Regions from separate parts of the Vreelandella neptunia genome, predicted to be linked through region 3. Evidence: predicted binding sites of a transcription regulator. Region 3 holds the regulator's gene; each other region holds the start of a gene.
What was found. The regulator FNR, encoded in region 3, switches genes on or off when oxygen is low (the NO sensors DNR and NnrR bind a similar motif). The targets are predictions, from matches to a motif close to TTGATNTANATCAA.
Positions count from the first base shown of each region.

Region 1: the regulator FNR is predicted to act here: its motif matches at 5,268-5,281, upstream of paaG (2-(1,2-epoxy-1,2-dihydrophenyl)acetyl-CoA isomerase PaaG).
Region 2: the regulator FNR is predicted to act here: its motif matches at 6,464-6,477, upstream of SR894_RS18365 (1,4-dihydroxy-2-naphthoate polyprenyltransferase).

Region 1 covers NZ_CP140255.1:4,237,198-4,245,353, forward strand. Annotated here, with positions in the region: gene peaD (quinohemoprotein amine dehydrogenase subunit beta) at 1-330, opposite strand, end outside; gene qhpC (quinohemoprotein amine dehydrogenase subunit gamma) at 330-683, opposite strand; gene peaB (quinohemoprotein amine dehydrogenase maturation protein) at 680-2,107, opposite strand; gene peaA (quinohemoprotein amine dehydrogenase subunit alpha) at 2,117-3,679, opposite strand; gene paaY (phenylacetic acid degradation protein PaaY) at 4,245-4,844, opposite strand; gene paaG (2-(1,2-epoxy-1,2-dihydrophenyl)acetyl-CoA isomerase PaaG) at 5,428-6,219, shown strand; gene SR894_RS19520 (3-hydroxyacyl-CoA dehydrogenase NAD-binding domain-containing protein) at 6,221-6,388, shown strand; gene paaI (hydroxyphenylacetyl-CoA thioesterase PaaI) at 6,381-6,848, shown strand; gene paaK (phenylacetate--CoA ligase PaaK) at 6,959-8,156, shown strand, end outside.
Region 2 covers NZ_CP140255.1:3,958,341-3,966,496, reverse strand. Annotated here, with positions in the region: gene SR894_RS18390 (NAD-dependent succinate-semialdehyde dehydrogenase) at 1-745, shown strand, start outside; gene gabT (4-aminobutyrate--2-oxoglutarate transaminase) at 757-2,028, shown strand; gene SR894_RS18380 (GFA family protein) at 2,391-2,792, shown strand; gene SR894_RS18375 (FAD-binding domain-containing protein) at 3,367-4,947, opposite strand; gene hmuQ (heme-degrading protein HmuQ) at 5,106-5,408, shown strand; gene SR894_RS18365 (1,4-dihydroxy-2-naphthoate polyprenyltransferase) at 5,467-6,393, opposite strand; gene SR894_RS18360 (DoxX family protein) at 6,535-7,038, shown strand; gene SR894_RS18355 (isochorismate synthase) at 7,067-8,156, shown strand, end outside.
Region 3 covers NZ_CP140255.1:3,407,664-3,415,819, reverse strand. Annotated here, with positions in the region: gene SR894_RS15945 (sodium:solute symporter family protein) at 1-381, opposite strand, end outside; gene SR894_RS15940 (DUF4212 domain-containing protein) at 388-648, opposite strand; gene SR894_RS15935 (DUF294 nucleotidyltransferase-like domain-containing protein) at 1,357-3,213, shown strand; gene SR894_RS15930 (3'-5' exonuclease family protein) at 3,219-3,872, shown strand; gene ttcA (tRNA 2-thiocytidine(32) synthetase TtcA) at 4,135-5,055, shown strand; gene fnr (fumarate/nitrate reduction transcriptional regulator Fnr) at 5,048-5,794, opposite strand; gene hemN (oxygen-independent coproporphyrinogen III oxidase) at 5,879-7,312, opposite strand; gene SR894_RS15910 (sulfite exporter TauE/SafE family protein) at 7,391-8,083, opposite strand; gene ccoS (cbb3-type cytochrome oxidase assembly protein CcoS) at 8,080-8,156, opposite strand, start outside.

The DNA.
Region 1 (8,156 bases), 830 kb from region 3:
GGCACGGAAGACTTCCTCACAACTGGTGAGGTCGATGCCCACCACGTCTTCCCAGCGGTTGTGCAGCACATAGGCGATCCGCTCATCCGGTGATAGCTGCAGAGTGCCGGAGCCGAAGTCGCCTTCTACGTCACAGGTGCGAACCACTTCCTGGGCCTCCGGGTCGATCACGTAGAGCTGGTTGGGACGGGCCATGGTTACCAGATACTCGCGTACTTCGTCAGCGCTGGCTTCACCGGCGACAGCAGCATTAAACACCAGGGGCTGGGCAGCGAAGGCCAACAGCCCTATTAGGGGCAGGGTGAGCCGCTTCATTTCTGAGGTATTCATCACTTCTCGTCTCCCGGATAGACGCTATCGAACTTGCGCCAATCATCCTCAGCGCGGTCGGCCCCATCCCCCCAGTGAGGGTAGGTGTTCATGGTGTCCGGTACCTGAGCAGGCCACCAGCAGGGGTCAGCGCAGCCATAGAGATCTGCCTCCATCGGTTGGCACAGCGATGCCACGCCGCCGAAGGGATCCACTTCCCAGCCCGGGTCGAAGCTGGAAGTGCACCCGGCGACAGTCTGCATGGCCTGCACTTCTTCCAGGGCCTCTGGGCTGGCAGCCCGCTCCATTTCGCGGGCCTTGCGGTTGAGGGGGGCCAACCCCAGTGCGGTCAAGTTCTTCTTGTTATTCGTCATGCTGTTTGCCTCCCGGCCAGGGGGCCGTCGAGAAAATCGGGGTTATGCCGCAGGATGCGAGCATAGGCCTGAATGCCGAAATCGACCCAGTCGCGCATCAGGTCGCAGTAGTGATAGGTGGGGGTCATGGGGTCGCCATAGCGAGCGTAGCTCTCGTGGTAGCAGCCACCGGAGCAGAGGTTGCGGATCCGACAGTTGCTGCAGCCACGCTCGGAGCGATCGCTCCTGGCTTCGATAAACTGCTTGAGACCAGCGTGATCAAGCCCCTCCTGGACGCTGCCGAAGGTAGGCATCTCTGAGCCAGTAAAGCGGTGACAGAGGTGTACATCGCCCGCATGATCCACCGAGACCAACCCTAGGCCTGCGCCGCAGGGCACCGCCTTGCTGCGTCCTTCCCAAAGATCGGTGAGCAGTTGGTTGAAGTTGCCGAAGCCGATATCGCGCCCCTGAATGGCGGCTGCCACGGCCCGCTCACCGAGCTCGACCATACCGTCGAAGACCCGCTTGAGCTCGTCGCCGGTAAGATTGTAGGCCGCCATATCACCAGAGGTGACGGGAGCGAAGCCCGCTTCGGCGAAACCCAGCTCATTGACCAGGTGGTCGTGGATACCGATGACGTCGGTGATGCCACGAGTCAGGGTCACCCTGGCCCCCACCGGCCGTGAGCGATAGCTGGCCAGCAGCGGTTTAATGCGCTTGGCCACCAGATCGTAGGTGCCCTGGCCGTTGACCGCAATGCGGTTCTTGTCGTGGATCGCTTTGGGGCCGTCCATGCTCACCGTGAGTCCAAAACGATGGGCGTCGAAGAAGGCGATTTTCTCCTCATTCAGCAGGGTGGCGTTGGTGGTCAGCGTGAAATCCACTGCCTTGCCGAGCCCGTGGATGCGCGCCTCGGCCCAGTCGACCACCTGGCGGATCAACGGCATGTTGCTGAGCGGCTCGCCGCCGAAGAAGACGATGTTGTAGCGATCCCGCTGGGGGGCCTCGCGCAGCATCATCTCGATGGAGGCCTGGGCGGTGGCCAGATCCATCTTTTTGCCGTCCCGGGGGGTATCCAGGTCTTCCTTATAGCAGTAGCTGCAGCTCAGGTTGCAGCCGGTATTGACGTTGAGCACCACGGTAGAGAGCGGGAACTGCTCCACCTTTACGCTGGGATTATAGGCCTGGACGACGCCATCAGTGATCAGCTTCAGCGCTTTGAGCTGTAGCAGCCGCTCCTGAATATCATCGCCGCTGACCTGATGTGTCAGATGTCCCGGCAGCGCCCCGCTGTCGAGCCCCTCCTTTCGCCCGGCCAGAGCCAGCAGCTCCTCGCTGAGGGCATCCGGGGCAAACAGGCTGGTGGTGGGGATATGGAACCACAGCGGCTGGCCTTCCACTTCCATCCGATGCAGGTTCTCGGGTATGGCTTGTAAGATTCCCATGGTGATCTCCTAGCGAAGCGGTGGGTTGTTCCAGCGTTGCACGGTAACGATCAGTTGGGCTTCGTCCTGCATCGCCTCCTGCCCCACCACGCTGGCGGTCACCCGCAGGTTGCCCACGCTGTTGGCGTTGTACTGGCGCAGCGGGTTGGGCCCGGCCCCGGCCGGCGAGAAGATCCCTGTGGCGGCGTCCAATATGCCAGCAAACCTGGCATCCTCGTCGCGTTCGGCGATCTCGTCCCAGGGGGACACGCTCCAACGTACCGGTACCTGACCCAGCGGGATGGCCTCATCGGCGCCATCCAGATAGCCGGCGGCGGTGAAGACGCCACTCACTGGCGGGGTCTTGTCGTTGCCGATGCGAGCCACTCCCAGCGCTGGACTCACCTCCAGGCGATCCACCGTGCGGTAGCCGGCGAGCAGTCTCTCAGCGCTGATCTCGCCAATCTGCATAGGCAACCAGCCGGGCGTAAGATCGGTGCTGGCCTCAACGTCCAGCACCAGGCGCATGTCGCTACGTTCGACCAGGTTACGCACGGTGACGCCCTCCCCCAGATTGATCTCTCCTTCCCCAAGGCCGTAGCCCAGCAGCACCAGCCGGCTGCGCTCGCCGGCCTTGAGCGAGGCGGGCAGGCTGGCCAACACCGCAGGCTCGGACGCTTCGTGAGGCACCATTTCCACCATCATGCCAAAAGCCTCGTCATGGTCGTCGAAGATGCGCCCGCTGGGCTGTGCGCCGGAGAAATCCAGCACCTGCTTGAGATCACGGCCGTTGAGGTTAAGGCTGGCGCGCCACTCGTAGCCGGTATAAACGATGGCCTGGCCCTCGCCACTGAGCGGACGACCGCTAGTGAAAGCACCGTCCAGGCTAAGGGAGTAGGCATCCTCGCCTTCAGCGGCGTTAATCGTCACATCTGCGTAAAAGTCGCCTTCTCCGGGCCAGTACCCCCAGAGCTGCCAGTCGCCCTCAGGAGAGGTCAGCTCGGCCTGCTGCCATGCCTCCCAGGCGTCATTTTCGAGACTTTGAGTCTCGGCCAGCCAGGGAGCGATCTCGTTCAGGGCGAGATCGAACCAGTCACGATCCCGTGCCATGGCCTGGTACTCAATGGTCTGGAACTGGCCCACATGGAAGTGCACCAGACTCTCCCACTCTTCCAGGGGACGGCGCTGAAGTTGGGCGCGGCCGCCAGTATGGCAGCGGGCACACATTTCCTGATAGCTGGGATGGTCGAAAGACTCGATACGGTTGAGGCGTCGCTCGATCAGCTCACGTTGGGGCGCGCTCTCCTCAGGGGCCAGGCCGCGGGTATCGGCGAGGAACTTGACGATATCCCGGCGCGCCTCCAGGGGCAGCTCCAGGCCGTGCATGGTCTGCATGCGCGCGATCGTCATGTCCCAGCCTTCCGGGGTCTTGCGCTGTGCACTAATGCGGCTCCAGCTCTGGGGGCCACTTTGGGTCTGGTGGCAGGCTGAACAGTGCCTGTCGATAGCTTCGCTGCCAGCAGAGGCCAAGACGATGCTCGTAGGCAGCAGCAGGGCTAAGCTACAGAGTCCTATGGGAAGTGCATGTCTCATCACGGAGAGTTCTCCACGCATTATTATTGTCGTGATGTTCGTCTGCGGTTGTCTTCGTAGGCGAACATCGAAGGTATGTGCCAGTACCATTCAACCTGCATTGACCGCGCCGACTATCAACAACTTCTTTTTATTCATGTGGTTGGAGTGATTTGCTTGCCCGAGCCTTGTTAGATTCTCGGTTCGCAGGAGACCAGCGGTGCCCCAACTTGCAACAGTCGCGTATGGTCTTGAAACACTTTGCCTCTGCGAATTTGGTCATCATTGACCGTGGCGGCAGCCGAATTTTCCGGCCGACTCAGGTTTGAGACTTGCCTCTCAAGGGGGATGGGGTTATGGGGCTGCCGACCAGAGTGCACTAGCGGTGTCGTCTAGTGCGGCGTAGCGGCCCCAGGGGAACCAGACATTGATCCGGCCGTGTTTGTGGCAGTGAATCTCTTCAACTTCAGGGGCGACCACAAAAGCCGTTTGGGGCCATCGACCCATGGTTGGGTGTGGGGGATGGCCCGCCAGGGGAGGACGTGGTTGTGGTGGCGAGCCATACCAACAGCCTCGCCTTGCCACGCTATGCTAAGGTCTGCTGCTTGGGTTGAGTATCACCAGCCAGCAAGGTTGGACGATCAGCATCGAGTTCTGCCAGCGGTTCACAGGGCTCCAGGCTGTCCCGACAACGGCCCACTAAGCGCTGATACTCCTGGGTACCCTGCTGTTTCCAGGCGAACTCTTCATCACTCAGCGCGCGCTTAACCTTTGCGGGCGCCCCCATCACAAGCGACTGGGGCTCACACTCGAAGCCCGCCTTGACGAACGCTGCTGCCGCAACGATAGAGCGTTCAGCAATATTGGCGCCATCCATCACGACGGCGTTCATACCAACCATGGCATCACGCCCAATCACGCAGCCATGCAGTACCGCGCCATGGCCGATATGACCATCCTTCTCAACCTTGGTGACGCAGCCAGGGAAGCCGTGCATCACACAGGTATCCTGAAGGTTAGATCCCTCTTCCAGCACCAACCGCCCGAAATCACCACGCATCACCGCGCCGGGGCCTACATAACAGTTAGGGCCCACGATTACGTCGCCAATTAACACCGCAGTAGGATGGACATAGGCGGTCGGGTGTACCACCGGCGTCACCCCTTCAAGTCGATAGTAAGGCATAACACTCTCCGTTAGCTTGATTGGCCGTGTGGGGTGCTGCCCCCATCGCCCGCTCCTCGAACTGTTCGGCCCCTGCCCCATCAGTTGTGTAGCACCTAGGGGTATCGCACCGTTGCTGCACTGATTGCGTCATGGGGCGCTCCTGTGCTCAATCCATCTTGATACGCAATATTATCGAAGATTATATTTTACGTAACAAAACATCAAACACTTTACCTGTCACCGTCTATTGAAGAATTGGCACAACGCTATCTAAAAACTCGACGCACCCTGCTGTAAGTCAGTCTTTGACGACCTTGGTTCTTTTATACCATCGTCTAACCATTATCTTATATTCGTAAAAAATCATCACAAGTCATTGTTAGCAATGCATAAATTATCAAAAACAACAACAAGCGACACACTACATACACCCATTCAATATTGATGTGTATCAAAATAAATCTATACTCGGCAGAGATTCACCCTGTGCACCACAGGCCGAACGGGCGCTGGCGGGCACCGCCGATCGCGAAAAGGGCATGTGCCTTCCAATAAAAACGACCTGCCACTTTTCAAGGGCACTGACACAAGGACATTACCCATGAGCCAAGCGCCCCTGCTTTACAGCGTGGAAGACGGCGTCGCCTGTATTACCCTGAACCGCCCCGAAAGCTTGAACAGCTTCAATACCGAAATGCATGCCGAGATGCGCAAGGTGCTAAAAGCCGTGCGCCAGGACTCAAGCGTTCGCGCTTTGTTACTGACGGGCAACGGCCGAGGTTTCTGCGCCGGTCAGGATCTTTCCGACCGTAGCGTCGCGCCCGGCGAGCAGGCCCCCGACCTCGGCGAGTCGCTGGAGAAACGCTACAACCCTATGCTGCGTGCTCTCAAGGACATGCCGTTCCCCACCATTTGTGCGGTGAACGGTGTAGCAGCTGGCGCTGGGGCCAATATCGCCCTGGCCTGCGACATCGTCTTGGCGGCCCGATCGGCAAACTTCATTCAAGCCTTCTGTAAAATCGGTTTGATTCCAGACTCTGGCGGCACCTGGACATTGCCTAACTTAGTGGGCATGGCTCGCGCCAAGGGCCTGGCGATGCTGGGCGACAAGCTCCCCGCCGAAACCGCCGAACAGTGGGGCATGATCTGGCGCTGCGTCGACGATGAGGCGCTCCAAGAAGAGGCCATGAACATGGCGCGCCACCTGGCCACTCAACCCACCCGTGGCCTGGCACTGATTAAGCGCGCTCTGCATGCCAGCAGCGATAACAGTTTCAACGAACAGCTCGACCTGGAACGCGACCTTCAGCGGCTGGCCGGGCGCTCTGAAGATTACCGCGAAGGTGTCAGCGCTTTTATGGAAAAACGTCGCCCCACCTTTAAGGGAGAGTGATATGCCAGCCCTTCTCTCTACCGCCACTATAAGCATCATCAGCACAGGCGCCATTAATGCCTTGACCGATAGCCGTTTGGTTATCGAGGCTATCGTCGAGCACCTTGAGGCCCAACGTCAGGTGTTTGCTCGTCTCGAAGCTCTACACGAGGAAAGCTTTCATGCATGATTCCCAACTGACCCCGCAGCAATTGGCGGAAGCCTGCGCCGAGGCAATGTTTTCCCGCGACCATGCCAGCCAAGGGTTGGGGATGCGCATTACTCGCGTGGCTCCCGGCTTCGCCGAACTGACCATGACCGTGCGTCAGGACATGGTGCAGGGGCACGGCAACTGCCATGGCGGATTTCTGTTTGCCCTGGCTGACTCAGCCTTCGCGTTTGCCTGCAACAGCTACGACGAAGCCACAGTAGCTTCCGGTTGCAGTATCGACTATCTCGGCCCCGGCCAGTTGGGCGACGAGATCACCGCCACCGCCGAAGAGCGCAGCCGCCGCGGGCGTACCGGCATTTACGACATTACGTTGCGCAATCAGCACGGCGATACCGTTGCCTTGTTCCGCGGGCGTTCCTACAAAATTCGCGGCAGCGTACGCCGCCTGGAAGACACCGCTGCTGGCGATAAACAATGAAAGACGCGCTGATCATTGAGCGCTTATAAGCCCATTACTAAAGCCATTTCATCGCCCATGGCGCATTTAGAAACTAGTCCAATAACAACTAGCTTGATCGGAGACCCCTGATGAATCAGCCCGCAACGCGTATCGACACTGCGACTCTCGATCCCCTGGAAACCGCCAGCGTCGACGAGCTGCGCGCCACTCAGGTCAAGCGCCTGAAGTGGAGCCTGAAGCACGCCTACGACAATGTGCCCTTCTACCGCCAGTCTTTCGCCAAGGCTGGGGTGCATCCCGACGATATCCAGACGCTAGCGGATCTCGCCAAACTGCCTTTTACCACCAAGGCAGATTTGCGCGACAACTACCCGTTCGGCATGTTGGCCACGCCGATGAGCGAGATCGTTCGCATCCATGCCTCCAGCGGCACCACCGGGCAACCGACGGTGGTGGGCTACACCCAGAGCGATATTGATGTGTGGTCTGATGTGATGGCACGCTCGATCCGCGCCGCCGGCGGCAGCCGCAACGACAAGGTGCATGTGGCCTACGGTTACGGCCTGTTCACCGGCGGTCTGGGTGCCCATTACGGCGCCGAGCGCCTGGGCTGCGCGGTGATCCCCATGTCGGGTGGCCAGACCGAGAAACAGGTGCAGTTGATCCGTGATTTCGAGCCGGACATCATCATGGTCACTCCCTCGTATATGCTCAATATCGCGGACGAGATGGAGCGCCAGGGCATCGATCCCCACACACTGCCGCTGCGTACCGGCATTTTCGGTGCCGAACCCTGGACCGACAGCATGCGTACTGCTCTTGAGAAGCGCCTGGGTATCGACGCATTGGATATCTATGGCCTGTCGGAAGTAATGGGGCCCGGCGTGGGCATGGAGTGCCTGGAAACAAAAGATGGCCCGACTATCTGGGAAGACCACTTCTATCCTGAGATCATCGACCCGGTCAGCGGTGACGTCTTGCCAGATGGCGAATATGGCGAGCTGGTGTTCACCACCTTGACCAAAGAAGGCCTACCGGTGATTCGCTACCGCACCCGTGACCTGACCCGCCTGCTGCCGGGCACCGCGCGCCCTATGCGACGCATCGACAAGATCACTGGCCGCAGCGACGACATGCTGATCATTCGCGGAGTGAACGTGTTCCCCACCCAGATCGAAGAACAACTGCTCAAGATCGCGTCGCTTTCTCCCCACTACGAGATCGAAGTCAGCCGCCAAGGCAATATGGACATGGTGCTTGTTCGTGTAGAGGCAAATCATCATGACATCGCCCGCGACCCCGTAGTTTGTGAAGAAGCCGCGCTAC
Region 2 (8,156 bases), 550 kb from region 3:
GGTGGGTAAGCACTTGCTTGCCCAGTGCGCCAGCACGGTGAAGAAAACCGCCATGGAACTGGGTGGCAACGCGCCCTTTATCGTGTTTGACGACGCCGATGTAGATGCCGCTGTTGATGGCGCCATCGCCTCCAAATTCCGTAACGCCGGGCAAACCTGTGTCTGCACCAACCGCTTTCTGGTGCAGGACGGCATTTACGATGCGTTCGTCGCTAAGCTCACTGAGCGTGTGAAGGCGCTAAAAGTGGGTGATGGCCTAGCAGAAGGCAGCGTTATCGGCCCGCTGATCAACCAAGCGGCCGTCGATAAAGTACAGCGTCATATTGATGACGCCGTCAGCCACGGCGCGCGCGTACTGTGCGGCGGCAAGCCCCACTCCGCGGGCGAGCGCTTCTTTACCCCCACGGTGCTGGCGGATGTCACCACCAAGATGGCGGTGGCCGACGAAGAGACCTTCGGCCCGGTAGCGCCGGTGTTTCGCTTCCAGCGTGACGAAGAGGCCATCCAGATGGCCAACGACACGCCTTTCGGCCTGGCCGCCTACTTCTATGCCACTGACTACCGCCGCATCTGGCGCACCATGGAGCAGCTGGAGTATGGCATGGTCGGCGTTAACGAAGGCCTGATCTCCACCGAGCTGGCGCCGTTTGGCGGCGTTAAAGAGTCCGGGCTGGGCCGCGAAGGCTCCCACCACGGGTTGGATGAGTTTACTGAACTGAAATATGTCTGCGTTGGCGGCCTTTAAAGAGAATCATGATGACGAACCAAGAATTGAACGACCTGAAAAACCGTTACGTGGCCAACGGTGCCGCGACGCCCACCACCCAGTTTGCCGAGCGCGCTGAAAATGCCGAACTGTGGGATGCCGACGGCAACCGCTGGATCGACTTTGCGGGCGGCATTGGCGTGCTCAATCTGGGTCATCGTCACCCGAAAATTGTTGCCGCGGTAGAAGCGCAGCTTAAGAAAGTTATGCACACCAGTGCGGCGGTGATCTCCTACGCGCCCTACGTGCAGCTATGCCAAAAGCTCTGCGAACTCACCCCGGTACGCGGCCCCGAGCGCAAAGCGATGCTGGTCAACACCGGTGCCGAAGCGCTGGAAAACGCCGTGAAGATTGCCCGTGCAGCGACTGGTCGTACCGGCATTATCACTTTCGACGGCGCCTTCCACGGCCGCACCATGATGACCCTGGCGATGACCGGCAAGGTATTGCCCTACAAGAACGACTTCGGCCCGATGCCGGGCGACGTGTTCCGCGCACCGTTCCCCAACCCGCTGCACGGCATCAGCGAAGAGGCGTCTTTGAATGCCATTCGCACGCTGTTCAAAACTGATATCGCCCCCCACCGCACGGCGGCCATCGTGATTGAGCCGGTACAGGGCGAAGGCGGCTTCTACATCGCTTCACCGGACTACCTGAAAGCGCTGCGCGCGCTGTGCGACGAGCACGGCATTCTGCTGATCGCCGACGAAGTGCAGTCCGGCTTTGCACGCACCGGCAAGCTATTTGCCCTCGAACATAGCGGTATCGAGGCGGATATTCTCACCACCGCCAAGAGCTTGGCGAACGGCATGCCGCTCTCGGCTGTGGTGGGTAGCGCCAAGGTAATGGACGCCTCCGGCCCCAACTCCCTAGGCGGCACCTACAGCGGTAACCCGCTCTCTTGTGCAGCGGCGCTGGCAGTGATTGAGGTGATTGAAGAGGAAGATATCTTGGCCCGCAGCGAGCAGATGGGCAAGATGCTGGCCGAGCGCTTCGCGGTATGGGAAGAGCGCTTCCCCGCCGTAGCCCACGGTCGCCAGCTAGGCGCCATGGCGGCGTTCGAATTGCTCGATAGCGAAGGAAAACCTGACACAGCGCTCACCGGTGCGCTCTGTGCCAAAGCCCGCGAGAAAGGCCTGATCCTGCTTTCCTGTGGCTTCTACGGCAACAGCATCCGCATTCTGGTGCCGCTGACGGTTTCTTCTGCGGTGTTGGAAGAAGGCTTGAGCATTATCGAGCAGTCGCTGGAAGCGCTTGGCTAACAGCATTTAAGCAGTACCGAGCCCGCCCTCGTCAAGCAGCAATAGCTGTTGGCAAGGGCGGGCTTTTTTATGGGCAAAGCCTAGACCTAAGATAATCAGTCGAACTAAGTACCCTGTGCTAATCTGGGGTTGGTAGGGTGGATGCTAAAAATAACAAGACAGATACCCTTTCAACGTGGAGCACTGGCAAATGTAGCAGAAGTGCGAGTTTTGGATACTCAGCCTAATAAAAATAAAAGACTTGGGGAAATATGACAGGCTGCATTTTTGGACAATCATGCCGATGCGATCATCCAATCATAGAGCGCGCTGTCTAATACTTATTATGTGTGCGTAACCTGCAAGCCATAGAAGGTAATCCTATGACTAAGCATGTTGGTTCTTGCCTGTGTGGCACAGTTAGATTTGAGGTCAATGGGGGCTTCGACAGCTTTTACCTGTGCCATTGTGAGTATTGCCAAAAAGATACAGGATCTGCTCATGCGGCAAATTTGTTCTCGCAGTCAGCTAAACTGACCTGGCTGGCGGGTGTAGATGCTGTAACTTCCTTTAATCTTCCGGGTACTCGCCACAACAAAAGCTTCTGTAGATCGTGTGGTTCAGCATTACCAAGCCCCCAACTTACAGACCTGCTCGTTGTTCCTGCAGGGTGTTTGGATACTGAAATATCTGTGTTGCCAACTGCGCACATCTTCACATCAAGCAGAGCGGTTTGGGACGAGGCGATTGTTGACGTACCAGAGTTCGAGGGCCCGCCAGAGTAGACTAAGATCACATAACCAGCGGCTGTTGGCGGACGGATATTCGCTGGCGTTCCGACACGCCGCAAAGTCAAGGCATTATATTTTTCGGAGATTGATTTGCTAACCCTAGAGCTACTTGATAAGCATATTTCTGAATGCAGAGAATGTGGGATGGTAAAAGGGCTTTGTAATCTTTCGCAAAGCAACGAGTTTCGTGCATTCAAAATATAACCAGTGCAGGCACGGCGGCGCCAATTACATTGCGCTTTCGGCTCCATTTCATGGGCGCGCATGCTGCAAGCGTTAGGAACTTTCTTGTCAACTGAGCAAGTACATTTCGGATCTTTCTCGAACGAGACGCAGGGAAGGTAAAACCGTGTACCTAAACGTTTGGTTAGAGATATTAAGGCGGTAAGCTCACAAGCAAAAGCGTTTTGCTTATGTCGTGGTTTTCCCGATGCGGCGCGAGTAGGTAATGGCGTCATTAAATAGAGTATGACCGGCACTGGGTCGCTTAATCAGCTATGTTGAGTCGGTGCTAATGCGGTCACTCCCTCTGTCGAAGAGATTAGTGAGACCTATCCAAGAGTAACCGCTACGTATCTTCCAACCCTCCATCATCAAACAGCGAAAGCTGCTGCCGATTGGCGGGTTTTGCTTTTTTAGCGCGCGGAGCGGGCGGTCTTCGCTGGCTGGCGAGCTTATCTACAATCGCCTGGCTGGCGTCTCTGGCTTCCGGCGTACGACGCAGCTCATACAGCATCTTCTTCCAGTGGCGTGCTTCGGCTTCAAAGTCGTGGGGGATTGGGTAGTGCTCGCCGGGTTGAAAGCCGAACCGCTGGCGTAGACTTTCGGGTAGTGCCCACGGCTTGGCGCGCCACTCTAATGGCAGAACCGTTAATTCTGGCACCCAGCGTGCGACAAACTCACCATCTGGGTCGTTATCTTCCGCCTGTTTGATGGGGTTATACACCCGCAGGGCGTTGGTGCCCGTGGCGCCTGCCTGCATCTGCACCTGGGGGTAGTGAATGCCAGGCTCGAAGTCGGTAAATAGTCGCGCCAAGTGCAGGGCGGGTTCGTACCAGTGCAGCCCAAGGCCAAAGGTGGCGTGGGAGATCAGCATGGCGCGCATGCGAAAGTTGATCCAACCGGTGGCGATCAGGTTGCGCATACAGGCATCGACTAACGGCACGCCGGTTTGGCCGAGTTTCCAGGCGATCAGATTGGGATGCTCGGGGTCGCGCTCCCGCAGGCCGCGCAGCGCCGGGTGCAGCGTTTGTGACTCTATGCTCGGCTCACTTTCGAGCTTTTGAATAAAGTGGCAGTGCCAGTGAAGCCGGGAGGCGAAGGCGCGCAGCGAGCGGAACCAAGCGGTGTCTTCAGCATGCTTTTTTCGTTGGCGGCGCAGCGACTGCACCACTTCGCGCATGGAGAGCGTGCCCCAAGCCAAATGGGGCGAAAGCCGCGAGCCAAATTCCCAGGCAAGCAAAGGTTTAGACAGCGAGCCGCGATATCGCCGCCCGCGCTGGCTTACAAAGCTGCGCCATACTGCGCGGCCTTCGCTGCGGCCACCTGGCTGCCGTTCGGGGCAGGGCGTGGTATCAAACCCTAGCGTCAGGTTGTGAAGGTGTTCAACGTCAATATGGTTAAAGGCTTGCCACCCCTCAGCCATTTGCGTGTTTTGCGGGGCAGTAGCGGTGGGCGCCGTCATTAACGTTTCCCACTGCTTTTCCCATGCATCGCGCTCTGCCACCCGTGATTTCAGGCCGCGTAGTACGCCGTGCTGGCGTGCTTCATGCCATGGCGCGCCTTGCTGTTGGCACCATGCCTTGACGCTTTTATCACGGGCAAAGCTCCAGGCGTTGCCGGTCTCTTCATGGGAGTGAAGAGCAAACTCGCCGTATTGGGTTTTCAGGGCGTTCAGCAAATCGATAATATCGCCCTGCCAAATACACAGCGGTAGGCCAAGTGTCTCCAGAGCGTGAGAAAGATCGACAAGTGAGTCAGCGGCAAACTGCCAGTGGCGCAGAGCACTATCCGGCGCTTGCCACTGCTCTGGCTCAATAGCGAATATGGGCAACACAGGGCCAGCCGCGGCTGCATTAGAAAGCGGCGCGTGATCATGAATACGTAAATCGCGTTTGAACCAAACGACCTGGATAGGTGCCTTAGCCATTAATAATACTGATACCTGACGGTTGAGAGCTATTCGCCGCTAAGTCTATTCGCCACTGAAATGTGACGTTACCATCAAGCTACCGTTTGCCAAATCAACCCAACAGGGCCAACCCAGCAGGGTCAACTCTGCAGGAACAAACCCGTAGGAGAGTAACGATGTATATTGCCATGAACCGTTTTCGGATTGCCCCAGGCCGTGAAGAGGATTTTTTAGAGGTGTGGCGTAACCGCGACTCTCACCTGGATGAAGTGCCGGGCTTCAAACAGTTCAAGATGCTGCAGGGCGAAAGCCAGGAAGATCACACCGTGTTTATCTCCCACAGCGTGTGGGAATCGGAAGAAGCCTTCCGCGCCTGGACTAAGTCAGACGCGTTCCGGAAGGCCCATGCCAATGCCAAGTCACCCGAAGGTATTTATCTTGGCCCACCTAAGTTTGAAGGTTATGAGGTGGTGCTGTAAGGCGGCACGGCTAAACGAAGCAGGTTGTCAGCGGGGTAGTTGCCCCGCTTTGGGCACTTTAAAACAGCACCAAGCCAATAGAGAGCAGCACGCTGTAAAGCAGCGTTGAAATGGCCGTCTTCTTCAGCATATTGGTTAGCATCTCGCCATCACGGGTATGGCTTAGCGTTTTTGCAGCATCAGTCAGTGGTTTGGTCACCAGCAGGCAACTCCATCCCACCCACGGCACCGGCAGCGCAACTAAATAGATCAAGGTAAGCAGCAGCGCTAATCCCAGCAGCGCCCAGTGGTAGCTAATCGCCTTAGTGCGGCCAAGCCGCACCGCCAGGGTGATCTTGCCGTTAGGAGCATCGCTTTCGATATCGCGTACGTTATTGACATTGAGCACGGCGGTGGCCAGCAGGCCGCAGGCGGCGGCAGGTAAAAACGGCAGCCAGCTTAGCTGCTGTACATGTAAATAGTAGGTGCCCAATACGCCAAGCAGACCAAAAAATACAAAGACCGCAATGTCCCCAAACCCTCGGTAGCCGTAAGGGGTGCCGCCAAGCCCAACGGTATAGGTCACTGCTGCCAACAGGGCGGCAGCCCCTAATAAAATGAAGATGAGAATCTGCCCCCACTGATTCCCAAACGCGGCGACCAGCAGTAACAACCCCAATAACGCGGCAACTGTAGCCGCGACGATCATTCCCGTGCGCATCTTTTCCGCGGTAAGCAAACCAGAAGAGACCGCTCTTGCAGGCCCTATACGCTGTTCGTCATCGGCACCCGATGCGGCATCACCGTAATCGTTGGCTAAATTAGACAGCACCTGTAGCGCAATGGCGGTCAGCAGGGCCAGCACAAGTACAGTCATATTAAGAGCATCCACACTCGCTGCTAGCCCACTGCCCAGCAAAATAGAAGCGCACGCCAGCGGCAGCGTTCGGGGGCGAGCGGCTAATACCCAGGCTTGGTAGTGGCGGCGCTTACTATTTTGTCCCATTCCGTTGATATTCCTGTTGACCATTTTCATTTAATAAACATTCGGCAATGTATGATTAAGTGTGGAAAAGTAGATCTAAGTCAAAATATGCCGCGTCATCTTGTCCCACACTGCAAGCACCCTTGAGTAGGAGTTTACGCGATGATTGGCGACTTATTTAGACATAACAAATATATGGCGGTAGTTTGGTTACTTCTACGGCTCTATTTAGGCATCACCTGGCTAACCTTGGGCATTGGTAAAATGACCGGCGGCTTTAACGCCGAGGGCTTCTTAAGCAATGCTGTTGCCAACCCTGTGATGCGTGAGGGAAGCGCGGTTTACCCTAACTATGTTGCCTTTCTAGAGAATTTTGCGCTGCCCAATGCGGATGTCATTAATTTCATTATACCGTTGGGAGAAGTGTTAGTGGGCCTGGGGTTGATCGTTGGTGTACTGACCTCATTTGCTGCGTTTTTTGCCATCATGATGAACATGTCGTTTTTGATGGCAGGCACGGTGTCCACTAATCCATGGATGATTGCGCTGACGTTCTTTTTACTGGTGGCGGGTGCCAATGCAGGGCGGCTTGGCGGTGATCGGTGGGTGCTACCTTATATAAAGAAGAAGCTAGGCTTAACGTACCAAGCTGGCGTTAGCAGGTAATTGAAAACGCTGGCCTAACAGGCGAACTATGCAATCTAACCCTATTGAAGCCCTCAAGCATCAGCTTGATACGCTTTGTGAAACCGATAAAACAGGGTTTATCCGCCTAACTATCCCCTGCCAGGTGGGTAACCTGATGGGGTGGCTAAACGTGCAGAGCGTTTATCCCCGCCTCTATTGGAAGGCGCGTGATACGAACACCGTTGAGTGTGCGGTGTTGGGGGCGATTAAGGCGTTTGATTCGTTAGCGGCGCTGCAGGCGGATCTTGCTGTGCTGGCTCAAGCAGGCGGCCAACAGCCCAACTATTTTGGCGGCATGGCCTTCGACCCTGGTACGCCGGGGTGGGAGCACTTTCCAGCCTGCCACTTTTTGCTGCCGCGTATCGAGCTTAAACGCCATCAAGGTGGCGCGACGCTATCACTTAATCTACGTTTCGATGACCGCTCCCCCGGTGCCGAAATCACCCAGGCTTATGCCTGTTTAGACGCGTTGGTAGCAGAGCAGCCGCTGCCTCGCCTGCAGCCTTTGGTTTACCAGCGTGAAGATCGCCCTAGCCAACAAGAGTGGGTGGCTTGGGTGGGACAGGTGACGAACCCCGACCACCTAGTGCATACGCCCAAGGTGGTGCTTTCCCGGGAGACCTGCCTGACGACCCCTGAAACGCCTAGCCCTTGGGCGCTGCTAGCCCGCTGGCAGGCCGGTGCCGCCGACTGTTTTCACTTTGGCGTCCAGTTTACCCCCCAGGAAGCCTTTATCGGCTGTCCGCCGGAACGGCTCTACAAGCGTGAAGGACGGCATTTAATGACCGAGGCGCTGGCGGGTACCACGCGTCGTGGGCAGGATGCCCAACAAGATCAAGCGCTTGCCGATGAACTGCTTGCCGATAAGAAAAACAGTCTGGAAAACCAGTGTGTCTATCAGCAGCTTTTGACCCAGCTTGAGCCGCTCTCTTCTCAAGTCCAGATGGGCGAGGCGCATATTGTTAAGCTGCGCTCGGTGCAGCATATCCGTCGTCTGATTCACGCCGAGTTACACCGAGACGTCACCGACCAGCAGTTGCTGGCAGTGCTGCCGCCTACCCCGGCGGTAGGCGGTGTTCCCCGCAAGTCGGCGCTGG
Region 3 (8,156 bases):
GGCCACAATCAAGCACACGATCGCAACGAGGCGAGCGGTGTTGCTGTAGAAACGGTCACCGATGAAGTCAGGCACGGTGAACTTACCAAACTTACGCAGGTAAGGTGCTAACAACATCGCGAGGATAACGTAGCCACCGGTCCAGCCCATGAGGAAGGTGGAGTTGGCGTAGCCACCCGAGGCCAGCAGACCCGCCATGGAAATAAACGATGCCGCTGACATCCAGTCAGCTGCGGTGGCCATGCCGTTGGTGATGGGGTGAACCCCGCCCCCGGCAACATAGAAGTCTTTCGTTGAGCCGGCGCGCGCCCAAATAGCAATGCCTATATACAAGGCAAAGGAGGCGCCGACGAACAGTAAGTTAATTGCAAACTGGCTCATACCGGCTTACTCCCCAAGGCCAAATTTTTGATCGAGCTTATTCATCTTCCAGGCGTAGAAGAAGATCAGCGCGATAAATGTCAAGATAGAGCCCTGTTGTGCAAACCAGAAGCCAAGATCAGTGCCGCCAACCGGAATGCCGGCGAGCAGTGGGCGAAAAAGGATAGCGCATCCGTAAGACACAAATGCCCAAACAGCCAGGCATCCGAAAATTAAGCGGACGTTTGCTTTCCAGTATTCAGCAGCATTGGTTTTGTCGTCTGCCATTGTGTTGCTCTCCACTTGTGATTTTTAAGGTTGGGAAAGTTCACGAGGAATAGCGTGTGACCCATCAGGGCAATCGCACGTCTAAAGCCACTCAAACATTAGGAGTGGTGAGTCAGCTTCTCTTGGCACGTCACCTTATTATTCGATATGAAATTTCGAGTTAGTTAGCGACGTGCGATTACCCTGCATGACTCATTGTTAATACTGGGCAATAAACGTCAAAAAATAAATCCCAGACTTTGGTATCAATAAACAGCTAAGTGGCTTTGTTCAACCTGCATGTCGTTGAAAATATGAGTTTTTAAAGGCTGTTTAAGCGAAGTTTGCAGGTGTTTGCAAGGCTATGGGACGATAGTCTAGTAAGCAAATAAAAGCAGTTATTGGCTACTTTAAATACATGCACAGCGTTTAATAGGGAGTGACGGTTAGTATGAGTCGATACTTTGGTCGCGTATCAAAAGTCGCTTCGACTTTAGCGTGATAGCTAAAGGTATAACAAGGTTCTACTTGCTACTTGGGAAGTGAATCCTTTATACCCGTACAGCCACCTTCATATAATAATCGACAACAGTTTTTGAAGCGCTGGTGTGGGCCAATTTATGTGGGCCAGTATCGAGTCACGACGTTTATTTATTTTTGCTTATGTCTGCTAGCTCGCCATAAGGCAAGATCCGGTTAGTCGCAGCCCGTTTAATGAGGTTATACCCCATGGTCGATGTGGATCTATCCCAGTTGCCGTTTACGCTTCTTGATGATGAGGGGCGTGACCACATTCGCCGTGGTATTGACCTTGCCTATTTTGACCGTGACGAAATCATTTTAGAGACCGGGCAAGCGGGTGAGTTTGTTTTTCTGATTCATAAAGGCGAAGTGGCGGAAATTGATCCGACGCTACCCTCATCTACATCACGCATTGGCCACTACACGGCGGGGGATCTGTTTGGGGCGATCAGCATACTCAATGGTAAAAGCCGCTACCGCTTTAAGGCTGAGCAGGAGTGTCTTTGTTACCTGCTACCCAAAGCGCTGTTTCAACAGTTGTGTCGCCAATACCCTGATTTCAGCAATTTTTTTCGCCAGTCGCTGACCCATAAAGCGCGCCTGTTGACCGAAAAGCGCGCCGAAGGTGGTGTCACCATGGCGGGGTTTATGTTGGCAAAGGTGAGCGAGTGTATGCGCGAGCCGCTGCTGATGGCGGCGGCGACCGATATTGCCAGCGCTGTAAAACAGCTCAAAGAAAGCCACGCCGACAGCCTGTTGGTAGAGACCCAGGACATCCTTGGCATGGTGACAAAAACCGATCTGCTCAACGCGTTAGTGTTGAAAGGTAGCGCGGTAACATCAGCGGTGGATGAGATCGCCCATTTTAATTTAGTGACCGTGGCGCCGGATCAGTACTTATTTGAAGTATTGGTGCTAATGACCCGCCATAAAGTCTCGCGGGTGGTAGTGATGGAGCAGAACGCCTTGAAAGGCGTTGTAGAACTCACTGACGTGCTTAGCTACTTCTCAAGCCGAAGCTATGTGGTGAGCCTGCAGGTCGAGCAGGCGGCCAATTTGGAGGCGCTTTCGGCGGCCAGCCAGCGCACGCCGGAGCTCGTCAAAGCGCTGATGGCTCAGGGCGTTAAGCTTCGCTTTGCAATGGATCTGCTCGCTGCACTGAATGGCCGTATTATAAGTAAAGCCTGGGAGTTCACCATTGATGAGCGCTACCACGAGCAGAGCTGCATGATGGTGATGGGCAGCGAAGGGCGCGGTGAGCAGATTCTAAAAACGGATCAGGATAACGGCTTGATACTTGCCGATGACACCCAGTGGCCTGATCTTGCCAGCCACATGCAGACGCTCACCGATACCCTGATTCAGCTTGGTTACCCGCCGTGCCCCGGCAATATTATGGTGTCTAATTCCGAGTGGGTGGCTACGGTATCCCAGTGGAAAGGCAATATTGCCAAGTGGGCCAGGGAGCGTGATGGCGATAGTCTGATGAAGCTGGCCATTATGCTCGATGCCCATGCCGTAGCGGGCAACCCCAGCCTGCTTGAAAGCGTCCGTGATGAGTTATTTGAACGCTGTTCGGGCGATGAGCTGCTGCTTTCCTATTTTGCTCGTACGGCGCTACGTTTCTCGACGCCTCTGACGCTGTTCGGCTCCCTAAAAAAGCCTCAGCACGGTATCGATATTAAGAAAGGCGGTATTTTCCCTATCGTTCACGGCGTGCGCACCATGGCGCTTGAGCGGCGCATCAAAGCCACCTCGACGTTTGATCGTTTGGATGCACTGGCTGCTGATGGTCGGTTGGATCGCCGTTTTGCCGATGACCTGGGCGAAGCGTTGGCACTGTTTTCCGAGCTACGTCTTAAACAGCAGCTAACCGCGTTGGAGACGCCTGTCGGTGCTCAAGCCAGTGCCCAGGACGCTAGCTCCCAAAACAGCAGTCGCGCTAACCGTGTTGTAGTGCAAAACCTCTCTTCCCTGGAGCGCGATCTTTTGCGTGAAGCGATGCATATTGTCAAAGACTTTAAGCAGCGGCTTTCCCATCGTTACCATTTGGAGTATTCGTGAGCGGAATGCGGCTGTTAGATCGACATGTGGCGCTATTTAGCGGCTCTCTGCGTACCCTGCTACGTCGCGAAAGCGACCGGCGACGCTGTGCAGAATCCCCCTACGCCTGGCTGTTTCAGCCCTATATGGGGGAGGAGCTGGTGGCGCTTGCCTGCACCGTCACTCCCACGGCCTGCGTACCGATCATTAGCTTGGCAGCAGTGGTACTGAGCCAGCAGCAGGTGCATACCAGTCGTGCCTTTGTAATCACCTTGGGCAGCACGAAGCAGCCCGAAAGTGCAACGCTGCGCCGTCATCACTTGCTATGCGAGGCGGGGGCGGTGCTGCCGCCAAGCAGTGATAACTTGGGCGCGTTAGTGGAATTTATCGGCAATCGTCCCATCGTTGGCTGGCAGTTGGAGAAGCGCATCGGGGCGTTAAATGCACTTCTCACTAAGCGGCTGAATTTTGCTCTGCCCAACGCCCAGGTCGATGTGGCAAAACTGCATCAGCGCCAGCTACGGCGTTTGCACCCGGAGGTCGAGGCGCCCAGCAGCTTCGCCCAGGCGTTGGCGTGTTGGCAAGTGCCCGCCATAGACGTGCAGAGTGTGCTTGGAGAGGCCACCGCCAGCGCACTGCTGTATATGCGCCTGCAGCGTATTATGGCGGAGGTGGCATAGTAGTCTCCTTCATCGTGGCGAGGGCAGCTTTCCGCGAGGGCGCTGTGAACCCCTCCCTGGGCGCTACTTTTGTCATCCATGACAAAAGACCCTCGCTCCAAGCTACCCTCGCACCGAGATATGGTACAGCGTTCAAAATAGTCATTTTCAATTGCGATATCTTGTGTGGCTACGTCTGATTAGTTGGGTCAGGCGGTGAGTGTTGTTAGAATAGTTATTACTTTTTTATCTCACGCCTTCTACCCTCGGCAGTGCTTATACCATGCAAACTCTTGATCACTTTGATCCTGCTCACCTTAATACGGTTGGAGCCACCCCAGCTGACGCTGAGCACGACCAGCCTGAGCTGGCTGATGCGAAGCAGAAGCGTGAATTTAACAAGCTGCAAAAGCGTCTGCGCCGAGAAGTGGGCAATGCGATCATTGATTACCAAATGATCAGTGAAGGCGATCGCGTGATGGTCTGCCTCTCCGGTGGAAAAGACAGCTACACCATGCTGGAGATTTTGCGCAATTTGCAGCGCAATGCGCCGGTCAATTTCTCGCTGGTAGCGGTCAACCTGGATCAAAAACAGCCGGGCTTTCCCGAACACGTACTGCCCGCTTATCTGGATAAGCAGGGCGTGGAGTACCACATTGTCGAGCGCGATACTTACTCGGTGGTGAAAGAGAAAACCCCCGAAGGTAAAACCACCTGCGCGCTCTGTTCACGGCTGCGGCGCGGCTCGCTATATGGTTTCGCTGAAGAGATAGGCGCCAATAAGATTGCCCTGGGTCATCACCGGGAAGATATTCTCGAAACGCTGTTTCTCAATATGTTTTTTGGCGGCAATCTAAAAGCGATGCCGCCAAAGCTGTTATCCGATGATGGTAAAAATATCGTTATTCGGCCCTTGGCCTACTGCAAAGAGGCTGATATCGCCGAGTTTTCGCGGCTGATGGCGTTTCCGATTATCCCCTGCAATCTTTGCGGCTCACAGCCTAATATGCAGCGCCAGGTGGTGAAAGAGATGCTCGCCGAGTGGGACAAAAAGTTTCCTGGCCGTCTGGAAAGCATGTTCAAGGCCGTCACCAACATTGCCCCTTCCCAGTTGGCTGACCGCAACCTTTTCGATTTTGAAGGTCTAGAGGCCAAGCAGGCAGAGCTGCTGGCAGGGCGCATCCAGGCCTATAACGTCAGCTAACCGTTTGCTCTTCCTCTTCGGCGAGGGTAATCAAACGCTGCATATCGAGAATGTTGACCTCTCGCCCGGAGACCGCCACCACATTCTGTTGCTGAAAGCGGCTTAGTATGCGGCTGACCGTTTCAACCGCGAGGCCCAGATAGTTGCCGATATCAGCCCTGGGCATTGAGAGGCGAAAGCTGTAAGGCGAATAGCCTCTGCGACGAAAACGGTCCGAAAGGGTAATCAAAAAGGTGGCCAGCCGCTGATCGGCGGTTTTGCGCGAGAGTAGGCGCATCATGCGTCGGTCATCGCGCAACTCTTTGCTCATGCTCCGATACAGCTGGCCCCGCAGTTCGGGCAACTCTTCTGAGAGTAAGTCCAGGCGGTCAAAAGGAATCTCACAGACGGTGGTGGTTTCCAGGGCGATAACGCTACCGGGGTAGTGCTCTTCGTCAATGCCATCCAGTCCCACCAGCTCACTGGGTAGGTAGAAATTGGTTAGCTGTTCGCTGCCGTTACCTTCAGCGCTGGTCTGCTTCAAACTGCCCGAACGTACAGCGTAAACGCTGGTAAAGGCGTCGCCCTGACGAAACAGCGGTTCGCCTTTTTTCAGCGGCGCGCGACGACGAATAATGGCGTCAAACTGCCCCACGTCGTCCAGCTCAAGGGCAAGTGGCAGGCACAGTGAACTCAAACTGCAGGTTTGGCAGCGAGCTTCATGGAGTAGCGAGCGCCGACGGCTCATGGGTTCCAACATGCTTTGCTCCTTGAGAGAATCCCGCTTATCAATTAGAAAAGCCTTACCTATTGTAGTCGCTTTAGCATGCCTGCTTAAAGATGATTAAACAATCTTTGAGTAACGTTGGCCCGTTTGCTGCGCCAGGTGAGCATCGAACGCCATCGCTATATGGCGAATCAGCAGCTGCCCCATCGGCGTGGCGTTAAGCTGGTCGCCGCTGCGGGTCAGCAGGCCATCCTGCTCGGCGCTCTGCAGGCGCTCAAGCGCTGGCGCAAAGTAGCGGGGGGCATCGATGTTCCAGCGTTGGCTAACGGCGGCCAGGTCAATGCCCATATCGCACATCAGCCGCTCAATCACGTCCCGCCGGATCAGGTCGTCATCACTCAACCGCACGCCACGCCCGGTAGCGAGTTGACCCTTATCCAGCGCCGCTTCGTAGCTTGCCAGATCGCTCGGGTTCTGCGCATAGACGTCATCAATGCGTGAAATCGCCGAAACGCCAAGCCCGATTAAGTCGCACTGAGCGTGGCTGGAGTAGCCTTGAAAGTTACGCTGTAGCGAGCCTTCGCGCTGAGCAATAGCCAAGCTATCGTCAGGTCGGGCAAAGTGATCCATACCAATATGCACATAGCCTGCTGCGGTGAGCATTTCGATGGTGGTGCGCAGAATCGCCAGTTTCTCATCGCCACCCGGCAAGTCATCGACATTAATACGCCGCTGCGGGGCAAAGCGCTCGGGCATATGTGCGTAATTAAACACTGAAAGGCGCGCCGGGTTGAGCTCGATCACCTGGCGTAGCGTGTCGGCAAAGCTTTTTTCAGTCTGAAATGGCAAACCGTAAATTAGATCGAGATTGAGCGAGCGAAAGCCCAAACGATGCGCCTCATCCATCAGCGTTTCGGTAAGTACCCGAGGTTGAATGCGATTAATCGCTTTCTGCACCAGAGGGTTTAAATCCTGCACGCCCAGGCTAATGCGATTAAAGCCGAGGGATTCGAGATGGCGCAGCGTAAACACATCCGCTTCGCGAGGATCTATTTCAATCGCGTAATCGCGATCAGTCGACGACGAAAGGCCAAAGCGGGCATCCAGGCGATCAATCAGGTCGCCCATCTGGTTCAAGCTGAGAAACGTCGGCGTACCGCCGCCCCAATGCAGCTGCTCCACCGGTCGTGATGTATCCAAGTGGCGTGCGGTCAGCACCATTTCACGGTCAAGCCGGGCTATATAGGGCTCGGCCAGGGCGGTGTTTTTGGTTGCGATTTTATTACACGCGCAGTAGAAGCAGATTTTGCGGCAGAAGGGCACGTGAACATACAGCGAGAGCGATCGCTTGCTGGCATTGCTACGCTCCAGCGCCTGGGTCAGGTTGCTAGGGGTAAATTGCTCGTGAAACGACAGTGCCGTGGGGTAGGAGGTGTAGCGTGGGCCGCTGGTGTCGTAGCGGCGCAGTAACGCTTCATCCCACACCGGCTGCATAGGGGCTGCGGCAGCTGCGGGTGCAAGAGGCAATGCAGCGGGGGCATGAACGGGCATGAAGGGGCGCTCCGACGTTAGGAAATGCCGCTAGCCTAACCCGCGACGAAGGCGTAAAGGTTGAGCCACGTCATGCTATTAGAGATTGTGTGCGGTGAGTGTCCACAGCTGCCACAGCGCAAAAGCGATAATTGTCAGCGCTGCCACACTGCGGGTCGCGGGGTGACGTATCAAATGACTGAGTTGGCGGGCAGCGAGGCCAGTGGCAAGTAGTGCAGGCAGGGTGCCAAGCCCAAAGGCGCCCATGAGTAGCGCGCCCTGAAGCGGGTCGGCAATCGCCAGGCTCCAGGCCAGCATGGAGTAGACCAAACCACAGGGGAGCCAGCCCCAGAGTGCCCCCAGGGCAAAGGCTTGGGGAAGGTGCACCACGGGCATTAAGCGACGCCCCACGGGCTCAATAAAGCGCCATAGGCGGCGGCCTACGGCCTCAATTTTGAGCAGCCCTTTCCACCAGTTGGCGATATACAGTGCCATTAAGATCAGCATCAGCGCGGCAAATATCTGCAGCAGCAGGCGTGCCGTAGCAGAAAGGGAAAACAGCGTGCCTAGCAGCGCCACCAGCGCGCCTGCGCTCATATAGCTAATAATACGGCCTGCGTTATAGCTGAGCAGCAGGCCCCCCATGCGTGCCGGGTGGCGCATGCTAGGGGGTACTGCAAAGGTGAGCGCACTCATAATGCCGCCACACATGCCGATACAGTGGGCGCCACCCATCAAGCCGAACACAAACGCCGCCATGAGCGGCGGCAGATCGAGCCCCGTCGGATTCATGAACGGGGCTCTGGGTCGTCGGGTGAGTTTGCATCGGCTGGCGCAGCGTTTTTTTGCTTGGTTTGCTGACGCT